Regions from separate parts of the Devosia sp. XK-2 genome, predicted to be linked through region 2. Evidence: predicted binding sites of a transcription regulator. Region 2 holds the regulator's gene; each other region holds the start of a gene.
What was found. The regulator LexA, encoded in region 2, represses DNA repair genes until DNA is damaged. The targets are predictions, from matches to a motif close to TGTTCNNNNTGTGTTCNG.

Region 1 (4,508 bases), 400 kb from region 2:
CCGGCGTGATATCGACATCAACCTCCGGCATGAGGTCGAGATCGGCCTGATCGCCCTTCCCCTCGAGCGCCTCCGCGGCTCTTTTTTCCTCGGCCTTGTCGATCGCGGCCGAGACGATGGAATAAAGTTCCGACAGCCCCAGGCCATGCTCGGCGGAAAGCGGAATGGGTTCACCGAAGCCGAGCTTGAAGGCCTCGACAAGACCTGCTTCCGCCGAGCTCGATTCCGCCTTGTTGCCGACCAGATGAACCTGTTTGCCGGCCTTGCGCAGAACCTGTGCAAAGCGCTGATCGAGTGGCACGACGCCGGCCCGGGCATCGATCATGAACAGGATGACATCGGCCTCGCGGATGGCCAGCTCGGTCTGCTGGCGCATGCGGTCTTCGAGGCTGCCGTCCTTGACATCCTCATAGCCGGCCGTGTCTAGCACCTTGAAGCTGAGATCAGCAATGCGCCCGTCGGCCTCGCGGCGGTCGCGCGTCACGCCGGGCGTGTCGTCCACCAGGGCGATCTTGCGTCCGACCAGACGGTTGAACAGCGTGGATTTGCCGACATTGGGACGGCCGACAATGGCAACAGTGACCGTCATGACGGTTTCCCCCGCTAGGCGCTGGTCTTATTCGGCTGCCGGTTCTTCGGCCGGCGCGGCCTGACCCTGGACAGCATCTTCCGCATTGTCCGCGCCATCCGGCCCGGCTGCTGCCTCGGCGGGCTCCTCCGCGGCAACGGTGCCCTCGGCCAGCATCTGGGCCAGGTAATAGGCCATGCGATTGCGGGCACCCGACTGGGCGAGCGGATCGTCGATCACCGCCTGAAAGCTTTCCTCCGCCGCGGCATAGTCCCCGGCCTTGTACTGCGCCAGACCCAGCAGTTCGCGCGCCACGCGGCGCATATGGTTGTCGTCCGTGGCCAGCGTGGCAATGCGGGCCTCGACGTCGGCGAGGGTGCCGTGGTCGACCAGGATATTGGCGGCCAGCAGCAATGCCAATTCGCGCAGACGCGGATTGGATCGGTTATTGGCGAGCGTGTCATAGGCCGCCACCGCACCGGCTGCGTCGCCCTCGTCGCTCAGCAGCGCCGCTTTGCGGAATTCGGCCAGCACCGGATATCCGCCGGAGCCATTGGCTGCCAGCGTGTCGAGCTGGGCCAGCGCCTCATCGAGATTGCCGGCCTCGGCCGCATTCAGCGCGCCATAGAATTCCTCCGAGGCCGCCGCCGACTGGCTCTTGGTATACCAGGACCAGCCCTCATTGACGGCCACCAGCGCAACGATGGCGATGGCTCCGCCAATGACGAAAGGCGCAAAGCGCCGCCACAGCGCCCGCATGCGATCGGTGCGCAACTCCTCGTCGATTTCGCGGAAAATGTTCTCGTTGGACATGGCGAGCCTAGGGCAAGAAAGAAAGCGTGGTGCAGCATGTATCACGCGCCCCCACGAATGCAAACCAGATGCGTCCCGGCATAGGCGCTCAGAATTTCAGCGGCCAGGAGGCCAGATGTTCGGCCCGGCCGGCACCGGCAATCGAATGGACGAGGCAGAAGCGGTTCACCCGGATATGCACTGGATACCGGAGCGCAAGCGCGGGCAGCCGGGCGGGCGCATACCATAGCGTGATATGGGGATTGAACTGGTGTCCGCCGACCCTGAGGCCAGCCTGCCGAATTTGCCGCCGCAAGTCCTCATAAAGCGCCAGGGCCTCGCGCGGCGGTGCCGAACAGTTCAGGACGGTCGGCACCGAGCCCCGTCGCCCCGACCGGCCGTTGTCCCAGGTCTGAATGCGATCCAGGATCAGGTCGAATGCCGGTCGGCGGATGGCGTCGCCTGCCAGCAGCGCCTCTTCGAGCTGGTGCGGCTCCAGTTCCGGCCCGCGTTGCAGTCCATTGAGCGACAGATGCAGGCGTCCGGCGGGCACGACGCGCCGCACATTGTGCTGCCGGCCCAGCACCCTTGCCTCATGCTCGATCCGCTGCGCAATGGCCGGTTCGGGATAGATCGCGAAATAGCTTCTATGTTCCACCGGTGATGGCCGGTGGCCGAACATATCCGGTTCAATGTCCATGATCGCCGTCCGTAATGTTCACTATTTGTTCTAGCAAATATCGTCCGTGCCACAGAGTCAAGATGGCCGAAGCAACAGTTGATCGACCGGACATGCAGGTACGGGTACTTTCCACGTGTCCGGCACGACATCGCGCCCATTGCGGAGCTGGGCCCTGCGCGCATGGCCATTCGGGCGTAGCCACCTAAAATCAGTCCACCGGACTGATTTTGCAGCGCTTCGCGCTGCCGGTGGCTACTCCCACTCAATCGTCCCTGGCGGTTTGGACGTCACGTCGTAGACCACCCGGTTGATGCCGCGCACTTCGTTGATGATGCGGGTTGCCGTCTTGCCCAGGAAGTTCATGTCGAACTGATAGAAATCGGCAGTCATGCCATCGACCGAGGTCACCGCCCGGAGGGCGCATACAAATTCATAGGTGCGGCCATCACCCATGACGCCAACAGTCTGTACCGGCAAGAGCACGGCAAAGGCTTGCCAAATCTTGTCATACTGGCCGGACTTGCGGATTTCATCGAGATAGATCGCGTCGGCCTGCCTGAGGATGCCGAGCTTTTCGCGGGTAATGCCGCCAGGGCAGCGAATGGCCAGGCCCGGTCCCGGGAAGGGATGGCGGCCGATGAAGCTTTCGGGAATGCCCAGCTCACGGCCCAGGGCACGCACTTCGTCCTTGAACAATTCGCGCAGTGGCTCGACAAGCTTCATATTCATGCGCTCGGGCAGGCCACCCACATTGTGGTGCGACTTGATGGTGACCGATGGCCCGCCGGTGAAGGAGACGCTTTCGATCACGTCCGGATAAAGCGTGCCCTGGGCCAGGAAATCGGCGCCGCCGAGCTTCTTGGCCTCTTCCTCGAACACTTCGATGAACAGCCGACCGATGATCTTGCGCTTGGTTTCGGGGTCCGACTGGCCTTCCAGTTCGCCGACGAACAGATCTTCGGCATCGACATGAACCAGCGGAATGTTGAACTGGTCGCGGAACATGGTGACGACCTGCTCGCTCTCGTTCAGCCGCATCAGGCCGTGATCGACATAGATGCAGGTGAGCTGGTCGCCGATCGCTTCATGGATGAGCACAGCCGCGACCGAGGAATCGACACCGCCCGAAAGGCCGCAAATAACCTTGCCGCCGCCGACCTGCTCTCGGATTTTCTCGATCATCTTCTGGCGGTAGGCCGCCATGGTCCAATTGCTGGCGATGCCGCAAATGTTGTGCACAAAATTGGCGTAGAGCTTGGCGCCGTCGGGCGTGTGCACCACTTCGGGGTGGAACTGCACCGCCCAGATGCGGCGCTCTTCATTGGCAATCATGGCAAAGGGCGCATTGGGCGAGGTGCCCACCACCTCGAACCCTTCAGGCAATGCCACCACGCGGTCGCCGTGGCTCATCCAGACTTGATGGTGCGAATCGAGGTCCCAGACGCCATCCGAAAGGCTGTTGGCCTTGTGCACGGTCACCTCGGCACGGCCGAATTCGCGATGATGCCCGGCCTCGACCTTGCCTCCCAGCGCCATGCAAAGCGCCTGCTGGCCATAACATATGCCCAGGATCGGCACCCCGGCTTCGAGAATGACCGGATCGATGGTGGGGGCGTTCTCGTCCAGCGTCGAGGCCGGGCTGCCCGACAGCACCACGCCTTTCGGGTTGAGTTCGGCCATGGCCGCGCCTGCGGACTGGAATGGATGGATTTCGCAATAGACCCCGGTCTCGCGAATGCGGCGCGCAATCAACTGCGTGACTTGCGAACCGAAGTCGACAATGAGAATGGTGTCGTTACGGGAGACGGTATCTGGGTGCTGCATGGCGAGCCTTTAGCCAGAGGATGCGGATTCCGCAAGCGGGGCGTTGGAGGAACGCCCATGCAATATTGGGGGAACAATGGGGAATCAAGACGCTCGCCTGCTTGGTGCGGACTTTGTGCGGGCCTCCGCCTGCCTCATTGTGCTGTTTCATCATCTGGCGCAGCGCATCGACTTTCGCACCCCGCTCGGCTCGGAGCCCATGCAGGTTTTGAGCAATGGCGGCGGCCTGGGCGTGGGCCTGTTCTTCGTGCTCAGCGGGTTCCTGCTGTCCATTCCGTTCTGGCGGGCGCTGGATGCCGGCGGCGATCTCCCCTCGCTGCGCGTCTACTGGCTTCGCCGCGCGGCGCGTATTTTGCCCTGTTTCTGGCTGGCGCTCATCGTCACCTTTATTCTCAGCGTGGCCCTGTTCGACGTCAAACTGGATCAATGGCTATGGCTTCGCCTCGTGGCGGGCTTTGCATTGGTCAGCGACTGGCACTGGCTGACCCTGTTTCCCGTCGAGGTGAACAGCCCTCTCTGGTCAATCGGCTTTGAGGCCAGCTCCTACTTTTTCCTGCCCCTGGGTTTTGCCGTTCTGGTGGCCTATGGCCGCGCGCTGCCGCCATGGGGCAAACGCCTGGCCTGGTTCGGCGTCATCGGCGC
Region 2 (4,508 bases):
TTTGACGGCCCCGAGGACTACCACCATCGCATTGATGACCCGGCGCTCGACATCGACGAGCACACGCTGCTGTTCATGCGTGGCGCTGGGCCTGTAGGCTATCCGGGCGCAGCGGAAGTGGTGAACATGCGTCCGCCTGCTTATCTCATCAAGAAGGGTGTTTCCTCGCTCGCTTGCATTGGCGACGGTCGTCAGTCCGGCACATCGGGCTCGCCCTCGATTCTCAACGCGTCCCCCGAAGCCGCCGCCGGAGGCAATCTCGCTATTCTCAAGACGGGCGACCGGGTGCGCATCGATCTCAACAAGGGCGAAGCGAATATCCTGATCTCCAATGAGGAAATCGCGAGCCGCCGCGCTGCGCTCGAGGCCGATGGCGGCTACAAATTCCCCAGGCACCAGACGCCCTGGCAGGAAATCCAGCGCGGGCTCGTGGGCCAGTTGGGCGATGGCGCCATCCTCAAACCGGCCGAGAAATACCAGCGTATTGCCCAGACTGAGGGCGTGCCGCGCGACAATCACTAGGTTAATTCACCGCGAGCGAACTATCGGGCCCGTCGCCTTGAGGGGAGGGGCGATAGCGGGGCGTCAATCTGAATGTAAAATGCTATAGGTGCCCCGCACGAAACTACCAAAGGTCCGCCGCCTTGGCGGACCTTTTCTCATGGCTGGCGGGCACGGATCTCATTGAGCGCGCGCCTATAGATCTCGTGCCAATCCGGACCAGGACCATCCCTCAGCGGCCACCAGCGAAAAGCGAAGCGATGTCCGCCGTCGTCGGCGCAGAAAAACGCGAAGTGATCGGGCTGGGGCGGCACATCGACCGGCACGAAATGCCAGAGCTGCCCATCCGCAATATTCAGGCTCGACCAACTCACGCCGCTTCCAACGGTGCCAACCAAACCGGCCTCTTCAGCCAGTTCCCGAAGCGCGCCGTCTACTACGCGCTCGCCTGGCTCAAGCGTCCCCTTGACGAGCTGACAGCCAGCCAGCGGGTGTTTGAAAGCCAATATCTCGAGACTGTCCCTCGGCCCTCTCAGCACATAGGGGCAAACCTTTTCAACCAGCATCGACGGGCTCGGCGCTCAGATGCTCATGCACGACCTTCCAGCCATCAGGCTCCAGCCGCAAAACGCTCGTGCCTCGTCCGCCGCCCTGCGTCAGCTTCCCGTCAACAAGGCCGCGCCAGCCGAACCGATATAGACAGGCCGCCGAGCCATCGCCCTGGCAGAGCCAGCTAAGGTCTTCAATCCAGTAGAATTCATCGGCAATGCGCCGCCAGGTCTTCTCAAAGGCCCGACGCGCCGCATCAACACCGCAATGCGACCCTGAACTGAACCAGAACACGACGTCCTTCGACAGCATCGGCAGCAGGGCATCGAAGCGATGCTCGTTGATCACCTCGCCATAGAAGGCCATTGCGGCCTGTGGCGAGGTGAAACCCATCTCAATACTTCCGCATCAGGCCCACAAGCCGGCCCTGCACCTTGACCCGGTCCGGCGGGAAAATGCGGGTTTCATAGGCCGGATTGGCGGCTTCCAGCGCCACCGTATCGCCCTTGCGGCGTAGGCGCTTTAGGGTCGCTTCTTCGTCATCGACCAATGCGACAATGATCTCGCCGGTTGACGCATGTTCCTGCTTCTTGATGAGCACGGTATCGCCATCGAAAATGCCGGCCTCGATCATGGAATCACCACGCACTTCAAGGGCATAGTGCTCGCCGGCGCCCAGCATCTCGGGTGGCACAGCGATCGTATGGGAGTGGGTCTGAATGGCCTCGATGGGTGTACCGGCCGCGATGCGGCCCATGACCGGAATGGATACTGGACGGGCGTAATCGTCTGATCCACCAGGGTTATTTCGGGGCGGCGAGGCGACCTTGCCCAGATTGCCCTCTATAACGGAGGGCTCGAAGCGTGCCTTGCGCCCACCCAGCGACGGGTTCATGGAATCTGGGAGCTTGACCACTTCCAGCGCCCGGGCCCGGTTGGGCAGGCGGCGGATGAAGCCGCGCTCTTCAAGCGCCGTGATCAGCCGGTGGATGCCAGATTTCGATGCGAGATCAAGGGCATCCTTCATCTCGTCAAAGCTCGGGGGAATGCCGCTCTCCTTCATCCTTTCGTGGATGAACATCAGCAGCTCGTGTTGTTTGCGTGTCAGCATTGGCCCCACAACCCCAGAATCGGAACATAGACGGAACGACCATACATGTTCCATTTATGTTCTGCAATAGCTCCGGCCGGAGGCCAGGACCCCGTTAATGAAGGGGTTCTGAACAAACTGACAGGAATCAGAAGGCGTCGATGGGGAGGGCCTCGACCAGGGCGCCGGCCGGTCGCCCGGGATCCAGCTCGGGCTGCACGATCAGGAGGTCCGCGGCCGCAAGAGACGATGTGTGTCCACTATCGGTCTGGCTGATGGGTTCCGCCATGGGACCGTACTCTCTCTGCAGCAGCCGGGCGCGCATGAAGTGGCGGCGGGCCGTATTCGGGGGTGTGGCGGCGGCCAACGGCAAATGCCAGGTCAGGGGGGCCGGTGCGCCAAGCCAGGCGCGCAGGGCAGGCTTTATGAAGACAAGGGCGGTCACCATGGCCGAAACCGGATTGCCGGGCAGGCCGAAGACCAGAGTTTTGCCGCTCGTACCGAACATCAGCGGCTTGCCCGGCCGCATATTGATGCGCCAGAAGTCGAGGGTAACGCCCAGCTCCTTGAGCACATCCTGGACGAGATCATGCTCGCCCACCGAAGCGCCACCCGTCGTAATCAGGACATCGGGCTCTTCCGCAAAGGCTTTCGACAGCCGTTCGCGCAAAGACGCTGCGTCGTCCGGAATGATGCCATGATCGCGGATGGTGCTGGCATAGGGCGCCAGCATGGCGGTGAGGCCAAAACTGTTGGAGGCCACGATCTGGTCCGGGCCGAGCGGGTTGCCGGGCAAGACCAGTTCGTCGCCAGTCGCCATCAGCGCGATGCGCGGCCGCCTGGCCGCCACGAGTTCAGCTTTGTTGGCCGCCGCAGCGACAGCGATCTGCATCGGCGTCAGGCATGTTCCTGGGCCAATCAGCACCTGACCCGTCGCAAAATCGTTACCCTTCGGACGAATGCTGTGACCAAGCCGGGCAGGGGCCGTGAACCGGACCTTTTCGCCTTCCCGGACGGCTTCTTCCTGCATGATGACCGTATCCGCGCCCGGCGGAACCGGCGCACCGGTGAAAATGCGGACAGCCTGTCTGTGGCCGACCGATCCCGGAAAACCGGCGCCGGCCTGTGACGTACCGATGACGTCGAGCCAAATATCCTCCGCAACGTCCGCTGCCCTCATGGCATAGCCGTCCATGGCGCTGGCGTCGAAAGGGGGCTGGTCGTGATCGGCAATGACGGGGGCGTAAAGGACCCGCCCAGCGGCCGCGCTCAATGTGACGATTTCACCGGCGGGGGCAGGCACTCGCGCCAGAATGGCCTTCAAGGCCTCGTCGACCGGCAAGAGGCTCATGGCGTCCGCACAAAGTCGCCGGACTTGCCGCCGGATTTTTCGACAAGGCAGAGATCGGAGATGACCATGGCCCGGTCGATGGCCTTGGCCATGTCATAGAGCGTTAGGGCGGCAGTCGAAGCGGCGGTCAACGCCTCCATCTCTACCCCGGTCTGGCCGGTCGTCTCGGCGGCCGCCCGAATGCGGATGCTGGTCTCGCTGTCGGCCTCGATATCGACGCTGACCTTGGTCAGCGGGATCGGATGGCAAAGCGGGATCAATTCGGCAGTTTTCTTGGCGGCCATGATGCCGGCAATGCGGGCCACGGCCAGCGCGTCGCCTTTTTTGAGGCCACCACCAAGAATGGCGGCAATGGTCCCGGCCTCGCCGCTCAATATGGCCTGCGCCACGGCGCGGCGTCGCGTAACCGCCTTGTCACCAATATCAACAATATGGGCCTCGCCCTTTTCGTTGAGATGGGTGAGCCCCTTGCTCATCAGCGCACCGTTTCCGGCGCGCCCATGAGGAGCGCTCGGGTGGCCGCGACGACATCGTCCTGGCGCATCAAGCTCTCGCCCACAAGGAATGTGCCGACATTGCAACGCTCATCGAGCATTTTGACATGCTCATGGGTAACAATGCCGCTTTCGCTGACCAGCAGCACATCAGACGGCACGCCGGCGGCCAGATTGACCGTGGTTTCCAGCGTGGTTTCGAAGGTGCGCAGGTTGCGATTGTTGACACCGATGAATTTCGCTCCCAGCGCCAATGCACGGTCGAGTTCAAGCTGGTCATGCACTTCCACCAGCGCGTCCATGCCCCACTCCTCGGCGGCATCGAGCAGGTAGCGCGCCACGTCATCGCCCACGGCAGCCAGGATGACCAGAATGCAGTCGGCGCCCCAGGAGCGAGCCTCGGCCACCTGATAGGTTTCGAACAGGAAGTCCTTGCGCAGGACCGGCAGGCGTGTCGCGGCTCTCGCCTCGATCAGATAGCTCGGTGAGCCCTGAAAACTCGGACGATCGGTGAGCACCGAGA
Region 3 (4,508 bases), 200 kb from region 2:
TCTTCGAGGCCTGGACAACGCCGGAACTGCTGATGCGCTGGTGGACACCGAAGTCCTTCGGCATCACATTCATCTCCTGCGAGGCGGATGTGCGCACCGGGGGCACATATCGCTTCGTGTTCGGCCACCCCGACTTCGACCAGCCCATGGCCTTTTTCGGCCGATATATCGAGGTGACGCCGCCCACCCGTCTCGTCTGGACGAATGAAGAGAACGATGAGGGCTCGGTGACCACCGCCACTTTTGCGGACAAAGACGGCAAGACCCTTCTGGTTCTTTCCGACCTTTATCCGTCCAAGGACGCGCTCGACGCCGCGATCGCATCGGGCAGCACGGGCGCCTATCCCGAACAGTTCGAAGAGCTGGATACGGTATTGTCAGCCTTGCTCGCGGAGTAAGAAGGCGGCAATTTGGGGCCGTTCCGCTGCCGGTGGCCAATCCCGCAGAACAGGCGCTGCAGGACGAATGGCGTTCGGGTGTGGCCCTCACGGCCTTCCTGGTCTCTATTGCCCGTAAGCGGTTCCATCTGCGGCGATACCGGGGAGTGGCGGCAACCAGGGCAGAACCGATCGGTACCAGAATTGACGTTTTGGTGCCAATTCGCGCCTCTGAGTCAGGACGCCCACGCGAAGGCCGAGGCTTCTTGACCCGGCAGGCTCGTCGGAAGTCGCATAGATTGGAGAACCGCATTCGGCGCAAAATGCCTGTTGCCGCTTCCTGCCACTCTCGGCGGTCTTCACGTAAATTTTCGGCACCCCGGTTTTGAGATGAAATTGGCTCTCCGGACACGGCACCATAACCCGGAAAGCGGTACCGGAAAGCTGCTGGCAATCGGTGCAATGACAAATGCGAACCCGTTCGGGGTCGATGTCCGCTTCGAATGTGATTGCGCCACAATGGCACGATCCGTCCACTTTCATCCTGGCCTCCTGCATGCGTAGTGAGCAATTTCAGCACGTCGGGCTGTTTTGCCGCAAACTTTTATCTCGCCCACTGACTGGCCATGACGGCGTTGGGGTGCCCGTCTTCGCAGTTCGAGCGTGGCTCTCATGGCCTTCTTGACTTGAAGGGCTCCACTGGAGCCCTTCAAGTCAATGCCAAGTGTCTTCGAAGCGCCTCAAACCTCTCCGCTGGAGAGGTTTGCCCGATGGGACGGCGCCAAGCTTTTCTCGGCCAGTTCGCGGAAGGCGTCGGGCACGGATTTCGGTCGTTCGAGTTGGGTAATGGCGTAGCCGATGGCCTGGCGGCCGAAACGCGCGCGCGCCCTGTCCATGGCCTGGTCGGCGGAGAAGCGAGCCGCGCCCCGGCGAGTGCCGGGTCGATGTCGTTCATCATCAAGGTCCAGGGGCAATTCGAGCTGGAGATGAGGCTGTGCGCCGATATGTGAAACGGAGATGGCGAGAAGAGTAATAACCTTTTCTTGTGCGTGCTCACCAAGCGCCACACGTACCAACTCCTCGGCAATTTCGGCGACGATGAGAGTGGCAGAAACCGGCGCGTCAAGGGTATGCGAGCGGGTGATGGCACGCATATCGGCAAAGCGGATGCGCACGGTAATCGTGCGGCCAGCCAGTCCCTTGGCGCGCAAGCGCGCGGTGATGCGGTCGGCCAGGTAACGCAGGGTCGGCTTATAGGTGGCCTCCGTGGCCGGCCTGCGGCCGAGTGCGGACTGGGCGCCGACAGAACGGGCGCTTTGGCGGGTTTCGACAGCGCGGGTGTCGCGGTCCCAGGCCAGATCGGACAACTTTTCGCCCAGGGCCTCGCCCAGCAGACCGCGCAGAGACTTGCCAGGCGTACTGGCCAATTGGCCGATTGTCGCAATGCCCTCCTGCTTGAGCCGCGCCTCGGTGACCGGCCCAACACCCCACATAAGGCCCACGGGCAGATCGTGCAGGAATTCGAGTTCGGTACCAGGGCGGACCACGACAAGCCCGTCGGGCTTCGCCACCTGGGAGGCGACCTTTGCCAAGTGTTTGGTACGTGCTACGCCGACCGAAATAGGCAAGCCCAATTCGTCGCGCACACGCCGGCGGATGGTCGCGGCAATCTCCTCGGGCGGGCCAAAAAGATGGGTGCAGCCAGCGACATCGGCAAAGGCCTCGTCAATGGAGATGCGTTCCACCAGCGGGGTAAAATCGCGCATGACGGCAATCGCGGCGTCACCCAGTCGCTGATATTGGTCAAAGTGGCCGGGGGTGAAGATGAGGTGCGGGCACAGTTCACGCGCGCGGCGCCCGGACATGCCGCCACGCACGCCGAAAGCCTTAGCCTGGTAAGACGCGGCGAGCACGACCCCGCCCCCAACGGCCATAGCCTTGCCGCGCAAATCCGGATTCAGCAATTGCTCGACCGAGGCATAGAAGGAGTCGAGATCGGCATGAAGAATGGTCGCCGCGGCAGCCATGGCGTCACCTATGCGATATGTGTTCTTATTTTGTTCTGTCGCGACCGCTATTGTCAATGGCTGGATCGGAATGGCACACCAGACCGGGCGATGGATGGACGACCGCAGGGACCGGCCGAGGGCTGAGAGGACATGGCAATAGAATTTCTCTTTGACGGCCCGGAAGAGGCGGCGGCAACCTTGCTGTTGGCGCATGGCGCCGGAGCGCCCATGGACTCTGCATCGATGACTGCCGCCGCCAAGGCTCTGGCCGAGCAGGGCCTCCGGATCGCACGGTTCGAATTCGGCTATATGGCCGCTCGGCGGAGCGGTGACGGACGCAAGCCGCCGCCCAAGGCCGAGAAATTGATGCCGGAATATCGAGCCGCTGTATATGAACTCGGGCGGACGAATGGCCCATTGATCATCGGCGGTAAGTCGATGGGCGGCCGGGTGGCGAGCATGATAGCCGACGAGCTCTTTGCGGCGGGACGTATTGCGGGCCTAGCATGCCTTGGTTATCCGTTTCATCCGCTCGGCAAGCCGGAGCAATTACGGACAGCGCATCTGGAGGGCCTGCGAACCCCTGCCCTGCTCATTCAAGGCGCGCGGGACGAGTTCGGCACCAGGGACGAGGTTGCGCACTATGAGCTGTCGTCGCAGATCGGACTTATCTGGCTGGAGGATGGCGACCATGACCTCAAACCACGCAAGACCATTTCCGGCTATTCTGCGGCGGACCATTTGCGAACCATGGCAAGTGAAGTGGCGCGGTGGATCGATAGATTGTCGAGCTAGCGACCCTGCAGACACGTTCAGGCCGCCGCCTTTTCGACATGGTGCCGGCCAATAGGCACGATCATCGGCGTGTTGGAGACCGGATCGAGCATAATATGCGAGGTCATGCCGAAAACGTCTTTCACGACGGCCTGGGTGACCACGTCTATAGGCCGGCCCGCCGCGACGATTTTGCCCGCCTTCATGGCCACAAGGTGGTCGGCATAGCGGCAGGCAAGGTTCAAATCATGCAGCACCACGACCACGGTACGGCCGCGATGCCTGACGAGGTCGGTCAGCAGGTCAAGCACTTCCACCTGGTGATTGATGTCGAGAAAAGTCGTGGGTTCGTCGAGCAGAAGCAGATCGGTTTGCTGCGCCAAAGCCATGGCAATCCAGACGCGCTGGCGCTGACCACCGGAGAGCTCGTCAACAGGGCGATCGGCCAGTTCGGCAGTGTCGGTGGCGACCAGCGCCTCGGCAACAGCCGCGTCGTCTTCAGGCGTCCAACGACGAAACCAGCCCTGGTGTGGATAGCGGCCACGGCCCACCAGATCTGTCACGGAAATGGCGTCTGGAGCGACGGGGCTTTGCGGCAGGACACCGAGCACGGTTGCAACATCGCGTGTCGGCAATTGATGGATGGGCTTGCCATCGAGATAGACAGCGCCACGCGTCGGTATCAGCAGGCGGGCCAGACCTCGTAGCAACGTGGACTTGCCGCAAGCGTTGGCGCCGACGATGGCTGTGAGCTTGCCAGGCGGCAGGGTCAGATCGAGGCTCGAGACTATCTGGCGTTCGCCATAGGCAAGATCGAGGCCGGCGGCGAGAAGCTGGTGATTTGCAGACATGGTCAGATCCCGAAATCAGTTGACGCGGCCGGACCGGCCTGAGGCCATCAACAGCCATAGCAGGAAGAGAGCGCCACAGGCGCCCGTGACGACACCGACGGGCAATTGCACCGATGGCAAAAGATGTTGGGCCAGTAAATCCGAGAGCAGCATGACCAGGGCGCCCATCAGCGCCGCTTGCGGAAAGCCGCGCCCTGCCCCTTTGAGCAGGCCGCGCGCCAACGGGCCCGAAACGAAGGCGACAAATCCGACCGGTCCGACAGCGGCGGTAGCGAATGCGGCAAAACCCACGGCCACCAGCATCAGGCCAAGGCGGGTCCATTCGACCGGCGCGCCGAGGGCGCGCGCAGTATCTTCGCCCAGTTCCATCGCGTCGAGGACGCGCACCAGCCCGATCAATAGTGGCACCAAGACCAGCATGGCGCCAGCCAAGACAATAGAGTCGCCGGGGCGCGCAGCATTGAGGCTGCCCACGAGCCAGGCCATGGCCTGTTGCA
Region 4 (4,508 bases), 1.8 Mb from region 2:
CGGGCGATAGTGCCGAACCAGCAGAATATGATCGTCCCGCAAGGCGAGAACGCCAGCGGAAATGCGGTGTTTCATGGGAAAATCCGTCTGGTTAGCTGGCACCGAAATTGAGCCTATAGCTCAGCGCTTCGGCAATGTGGGGCCGGCTAACCTTATCGGAGGCGGAGAGATCGGCAAGAGTGCGCGCCACTTTGAGCACGCGATGATAGGCGCGGGCCGAAAGGCTGAAGCGTTCGGCGGCCTGCAAGAGCAGGGATTGGCTTTCCCGATCCGGCTCGACCAGCTTTTCAATGAGGGCCGCGGGTGCGGCTGCATTGGTCAGGACCTGGCCGTGACCGGCCTGGGCATAGCGCTGGCGCTGCCGCTCGCGCGCCGCCGCGACGCGTTGTGCGACCTTGGCCGAACTTTCCGCCGGGGCTGCGGGCGCGATCATATCGGCAGCGCTGACCGCGGGCACATCGATGCGGATATCGATACGATCCAGAAACGGTCCTGAGACCCGCGCCTGATAATCCCCGGCGCAGGCCGGGCCGCGCTTGCAACTATGGCCCGGCGTGCCGGCCATGCCGCATTTGCACGGATTCATCGCAGCGATCAGCTGGAACCTCGAGGGATAGGCAACCCGCGCATTGGCGCGGGCGATCACCGTCTCGCCGCTTTCGAGCGGCTGGCGCAGGCTATCGAGCACATTGGGCGCAAATTCGGGCAATTCGTCGAGAAAGAGCACGCCATTATGGGCCAGGCTCGCCTCGCCCGGCCGCACTTTGAGGCCGCCGCCCACCAGGGCTGCCATGGAGGCCGAATGGTGCGGCGCACGGAACGGGCGCCGATCGGAAAGCGCGCCGCCGGCCAATTCGCCGGCAATGGACTGGATCATGGAGATGTCGAGCAATTCGCGCGGCGAAAGCGGCGGCAGGATGGAGGGCAGGCGCGCCGCCAGCATGGATTTGCCTGCGCCGGGCGGCCCGACCATCAGCATATTGTGGCCACCGGCGGCAGCCACCTCCAGCGCGCGCCGCGCCACCGCCTGGCCGCGGACATCGATCAGGTCGGGCAGGTCTCCGGGCGCGGCCAATTGCCGGGCCGGTTGCGGCCGGGCCTGCAATTGATGACCGGTCAGATGATTGGCGAGGCCAATCAGGCTTTCGGCCGCGATAATGTCGATCTCTTCCCCGGCCCAGGCGGCCTCCGAGCCGGAGGGTTGGGGACAGATGATCCCCAGGCCCTTGGCGCTTGCCGCCATGGCCGCGGGCAGAACGCCCCCGACATGGGCCAGGCGTCCGTCCAGTCCCAATTCGCCCAAGGCCACATAGCCCTCGAGCGCGTCCTGCGGAATGGCACCCAGTGCCCCCATCAGCGCTAGGGCGATGGGCAGATCATAGTGGCTGCCTTCCTTGGGCAGGTCGGCCGGCGCCAGATTGATGGTAATGCGTTTGGGCGGAAGCCCGAGGCCTGAGGCAGTCAGCGCGGCGCGCACCCGTTCGCCGCTTTCGCGCACTGCCTTGTCGGGCAAGCCGACCAGCACCAAGGCCGGAAAACCCGGCGCAATCTGCGCCTGCACGTCGACCGGCACGGCCTCAATGCCCTGAAACGCCACAGTCGTTACGCGGGTGACCATCGGCTTTGCCCCCAATTGCCGCCGGTAACGCTAGCAGATCACTTCGGGCGCAGCAAGAACGAAGAGCGAACGAAAGATGGCCTGTTAACCATGCCTGCTGCCACAAAGGTTACCCTAAATCTCCATTAACCGGGCCGTGTTGAATCAAATGTCAGCTTTGGTTCTTGCGTTCGAGTTCTTCTGAAATGGCCCTGTCCCTGTCCCGCTCCGTCTCCGCCGCCTTTCGCGGCGCCGTTCTGGGCCTTGCCGTGGCGGCCCTGGCCGCCTGTGGCAGCATGGGCGGGCTTTATAGTGCCATTCCGGGCGACAATCGCCCGCATGCCGGCGTCGACCGGGCGCGCGGCATGCCCATCCAGGGGATCGACGTGGCGCGATATCAGGAAAATGTCGATTTTGCCCGCGCCCGGGCCGGGGGCACGCATTTCGTCTTCATGAAGGCCACCGAAGGCAAGGATTATGTCGATCCCAATTTCCGCGCCAATTGGGAACGCGCCCGTGATGCCGGCATGCCGCGGGGCGCCTATCACTTCATGACCTGGTGTTCGCTGGCTTCCGAACAGGCGGCCTGGTTCACCCAGAACGTGCCCTATGATCCGAGCGCCCTGCCACCGGTGCTGGATCTGGAATGGAACAACCATTCGAGCTGCAAGACCAAGCCCAACAAGGCCGATGCGCTCGAAAAAATCCGGCTGATGCTCGATGTGATGGAGCGCCATACCGGCAAGCTGCCCATCATTTATACCGATATGACTTTCCACCGCGATATTCTGGCGGGCGAATATTTCCCCAATGCCTTCTGGCTGCGCTCGACCGCCGCCGAGCCGCATGAGCGCTATGACAATCGGCCCTGGACCTTCTGGCAATATACCCAGACCGGCATCGTGCCTGGCGTACGCGGCGAGGTGGATCGCAACGTGTTCTATGGCTCGACCGAGGACTGGCTGATGTTCCTCTATACCGGCTGCGATCCGCGCGCCGTGGCGGCCCTGCAGGCCAGCGGCCGGTGCCTGCCGGCCAAATAGGCCCGCCTCGGCCGTTTGCGCTGTTCAAGCCCGGCGCTGCCGCATAATGTCACCCGGCGTGCCGGGCCAAGGGGAGACATGGGAATGGGTATTTTCAACGATCTGGGGCTCGATGGGTTGAGTGTGACCCTGATCGGGCTGGGTATCCTGCTTGTGCTGGTGCTGTTTGCAGGCGCCAAGACCGTGCCGCAGGGCTATAATTTCACCATTGAGCGGTTCGGCAAATATACCCGTACGCTCAAGCCCGGCCTCAACCTGATCGTGCCCTTCATCGATACGATCGGCAAGAAGATGAATGTGATGGAGCAGGTGCTGGACGTGCCGCACCAGGAGGTCATCACGCGGGACAATGCCACGGTCACGGCCAATGGCGTCACCTTCTACCAAATCCTGGATGCCGCCTCGGCGGCCTATGAGGTGACCAATCTCGAAAATGCCATTCTCAACCTCACCATGACCAATATCCGTTCGGTCATGGGCTCGATGGATCTCGATTCGCTATTGTCCAATCGCGACGAGATCAATGACCGGGTCCTGCGCGTGGTCGATGCCGCCGTATCGCCCTGGGGTGTCAAAATCACCCGCATCGAGATCAAGGATATCGATCCGCCCAAGGATCTGGTGGAATCGATGGGCCGGCAGATGAAGGCGGAACGCGAAAAGCGTGCCACCATTCTGGAAGCCGAGGGCCGGCGGCAGGCCGCCATTCTCAAGGCCGAGGGGGAAAAGCAGGCCCAGGTGCTCGAAGCCGAAGGCCGCCGCGAGGCCGCTTTCCGCGATGCCGAGGCCCGGGAACGCGCGGCGGAAGCCGAGGCCAAGGCGACCCAATTGGTGTCCGAGGCCATTGCCGCGGGCAATGTGCAGGCAATCAATTATTTCGTGGCCAATAATTACATCAAGGCGCTGGAGAAGGTGGCCACCTCGCCCAATCAGAAGCTGCTGATGCTGCCCGTCGAGGCCTCCAGCGTCATCGGGGCTATTGGCGGCATTGCCGAAATTGCCAGGGAGACCTTCGGCGCGGACAGGCCTGTGCAACCGCGCGCGTCCGGCCGCCCGCCCAATAGCACAAATCCCGGCCAGGGCTGACGGGACACGCCATGCAGATCGTCAATTTCCTTATCGAGAACGGTCCCTGGAGCTGGATCGTGGCCGGGCTGGTGCTACTGGCGCTTGAGCTGGTCCTGCCCGGCGGGTTCCTGCTCTGGATGGGCATTGCCGGCATCCTGACCGGCATTCTCACCCTGTTCCAGCCGCTGGCCTGGCCCGTGCAATGGCTGATTTTTGGCGTGCTCTCGCTGGTCTCGATCCTGATCTGGTTGCGCCTGACCCGCAACCGCTCGTCCCAGACCGACCGGCCTCTGCTCAATCAGCGCACCGATCATTTCATCGGCCAGGAAGCGGTGCTCGACCAGCCGATCGTGGACGGCTTCGGCCGCTTGACGCTGGGTGATACCAAATGGCGCATCAGCGGGCCGGACCTGCCTGCCGGGCAGCGTGTGCGCATTGTCGGCGCCGATGGGGCGGTGCTGCGGATCGAGCCGGTATAGGCAGTCTCCCGAAAGCATTCATTAACCATAAAATGCAAGGATCGGCGCGGCCTCAGCGGCCAATGCCGGTCCTTTTGCGTCTGCCGGCCGACATGTGCGGAGCGGGATGTGGCCCGGCAATATCTGACAGTGCTGAGCGTGTTGCTGGCCAATATGGCACTGGGCACGGCTGCTTGTGCCGACCCACTCATCGTTGACGCAAACGCATTGACCGAGGACCGGCTGACGCCGGGCCTTTATCCCGCCGCACCGGTTCCCGAAGGGTTTGACGTTCCGGCAGAGCCGGGGCATCCGCCTTTGGAGATTGACTGGTCCATCGGG

Region 1: V8Z65_RS05940 (2'-5' RNA ligase family protein) is a predicted target of LexA. The motif match lies at 2,076-2,093, and genes of this name have one in related genera.
Region 3: dinB (DNA polymerase IV) is a predicted target of LexA. The motif match lies at 2,425-2,442, and genes of this name have one in related genera.
Region 4: V8Z65_RS17930 (YifB family Mg chelatase-like AAA ATPase) is a predicted target of LexA. The motif match lies at 1,673-1,690, and genes of this name have one in related genera.

Annotation. Positions count from the first base shown of each region.
Region 1 covers NZ_CP146608.1:1,241,384-1,245,891, reverse strand. Annotated here, with positions in the region: gene der (ribosome biogenesis GTPase Der) at 1-589, opposite strand, end outside; gene V8Z65_RS05945 (tetratricopeptide repeat protein) at 617-1,381, opposite strand; gene V8Z65_RS05940 (2'-5' RNA ligase family protein) at 1,470-2,060, opposite strand; gene guaA (glutamine-hydrolyzing GMP synthase) at 2,295-3,866, opposite strand; gene V8Z65_RS05930 (acyltransferase) at 3,943-4,508, shown strand, end outside.
Region 2 covers NZ_CP146608.1:1,646,340-1,650,847, forward strand. Annotated here, with positions in the region: gene V8Z65_RS07895 (IlvD/Edd family dehydratase) at 1-522, shown strand, start outside; gene V8Z65_RS07900 (NUDIX domain-containing protein) at 660-1,067, opposite strand; gene V8Z65_RS07905 (nuclear transport factor 2 family protein) at 1,057-1,443, opposite strand; gene lexA (transcriptional repressor LexA) at 1,445-2,161, opposite strand; gene glp (gephyrin-like molybdotransferase Glp) at 2,289-3,491, opposite strand; gene moaC (cyclic pyranopterin monophosphate synthase MoaC) at 3,488-3,967, opposite strand; gene trpC (indole-3-glycerol phosphate synthase TrpC) at 3,967-4,508, opposite strand, start outside.
Region 3 covers NZ_CP146608.1:1,443,516-1,448,023, reverse strand. Annotated here, with positions in the region: gene V8Z65_RS06965 (SRPBCC family protein) at 1-398, shown strand, start outside; gene V8Z65_RS06960 (GFA family protein) at 504-920, opposite strand; gene dinB (DNA polymerase IV) at 1,118-2,404, opposite strand; gene V8Z65_RS06950 (alpha/beta family hydrolase) at 2,537-3,181, shown strand; gene V8Z65_RS06945 (ABC transporter ATP-binding protein) at 3,199-4,011, opposite strand; gene V8Z65_RS06940 (iron chelate uptake ABC transporter family permease subunit) at 4,027-4,508, opposite strand, start outside.
Region 4 covers NZ_CP146608.1:3,631,119-3,635,626, reverse strand. Annotated here, with positions in the region: gene V8Z65_RS17935 (NUDIX domain-containing protein) at 1-75, opposite strand, end outside; gene V8Z65_RS17930 (YifB family Mg chelatase-like AAA ATPase) at 92-1,618, opposite strand; gene V8Z65_RS17925 (GH25 family lysozyme) at 1,804-2,640, shown strand; gene V8Z65_RS17920 (SPFH domain-containing protein) at 2,725-3,726, shown strand; gene V8Z65_RS17915 (NfeD family protein) at 3,738-4,187, shown strand; gene V8Z65_RS17910 (outer membrane beta-barrel protein) at 4,296-4,508, shown strand, end outside.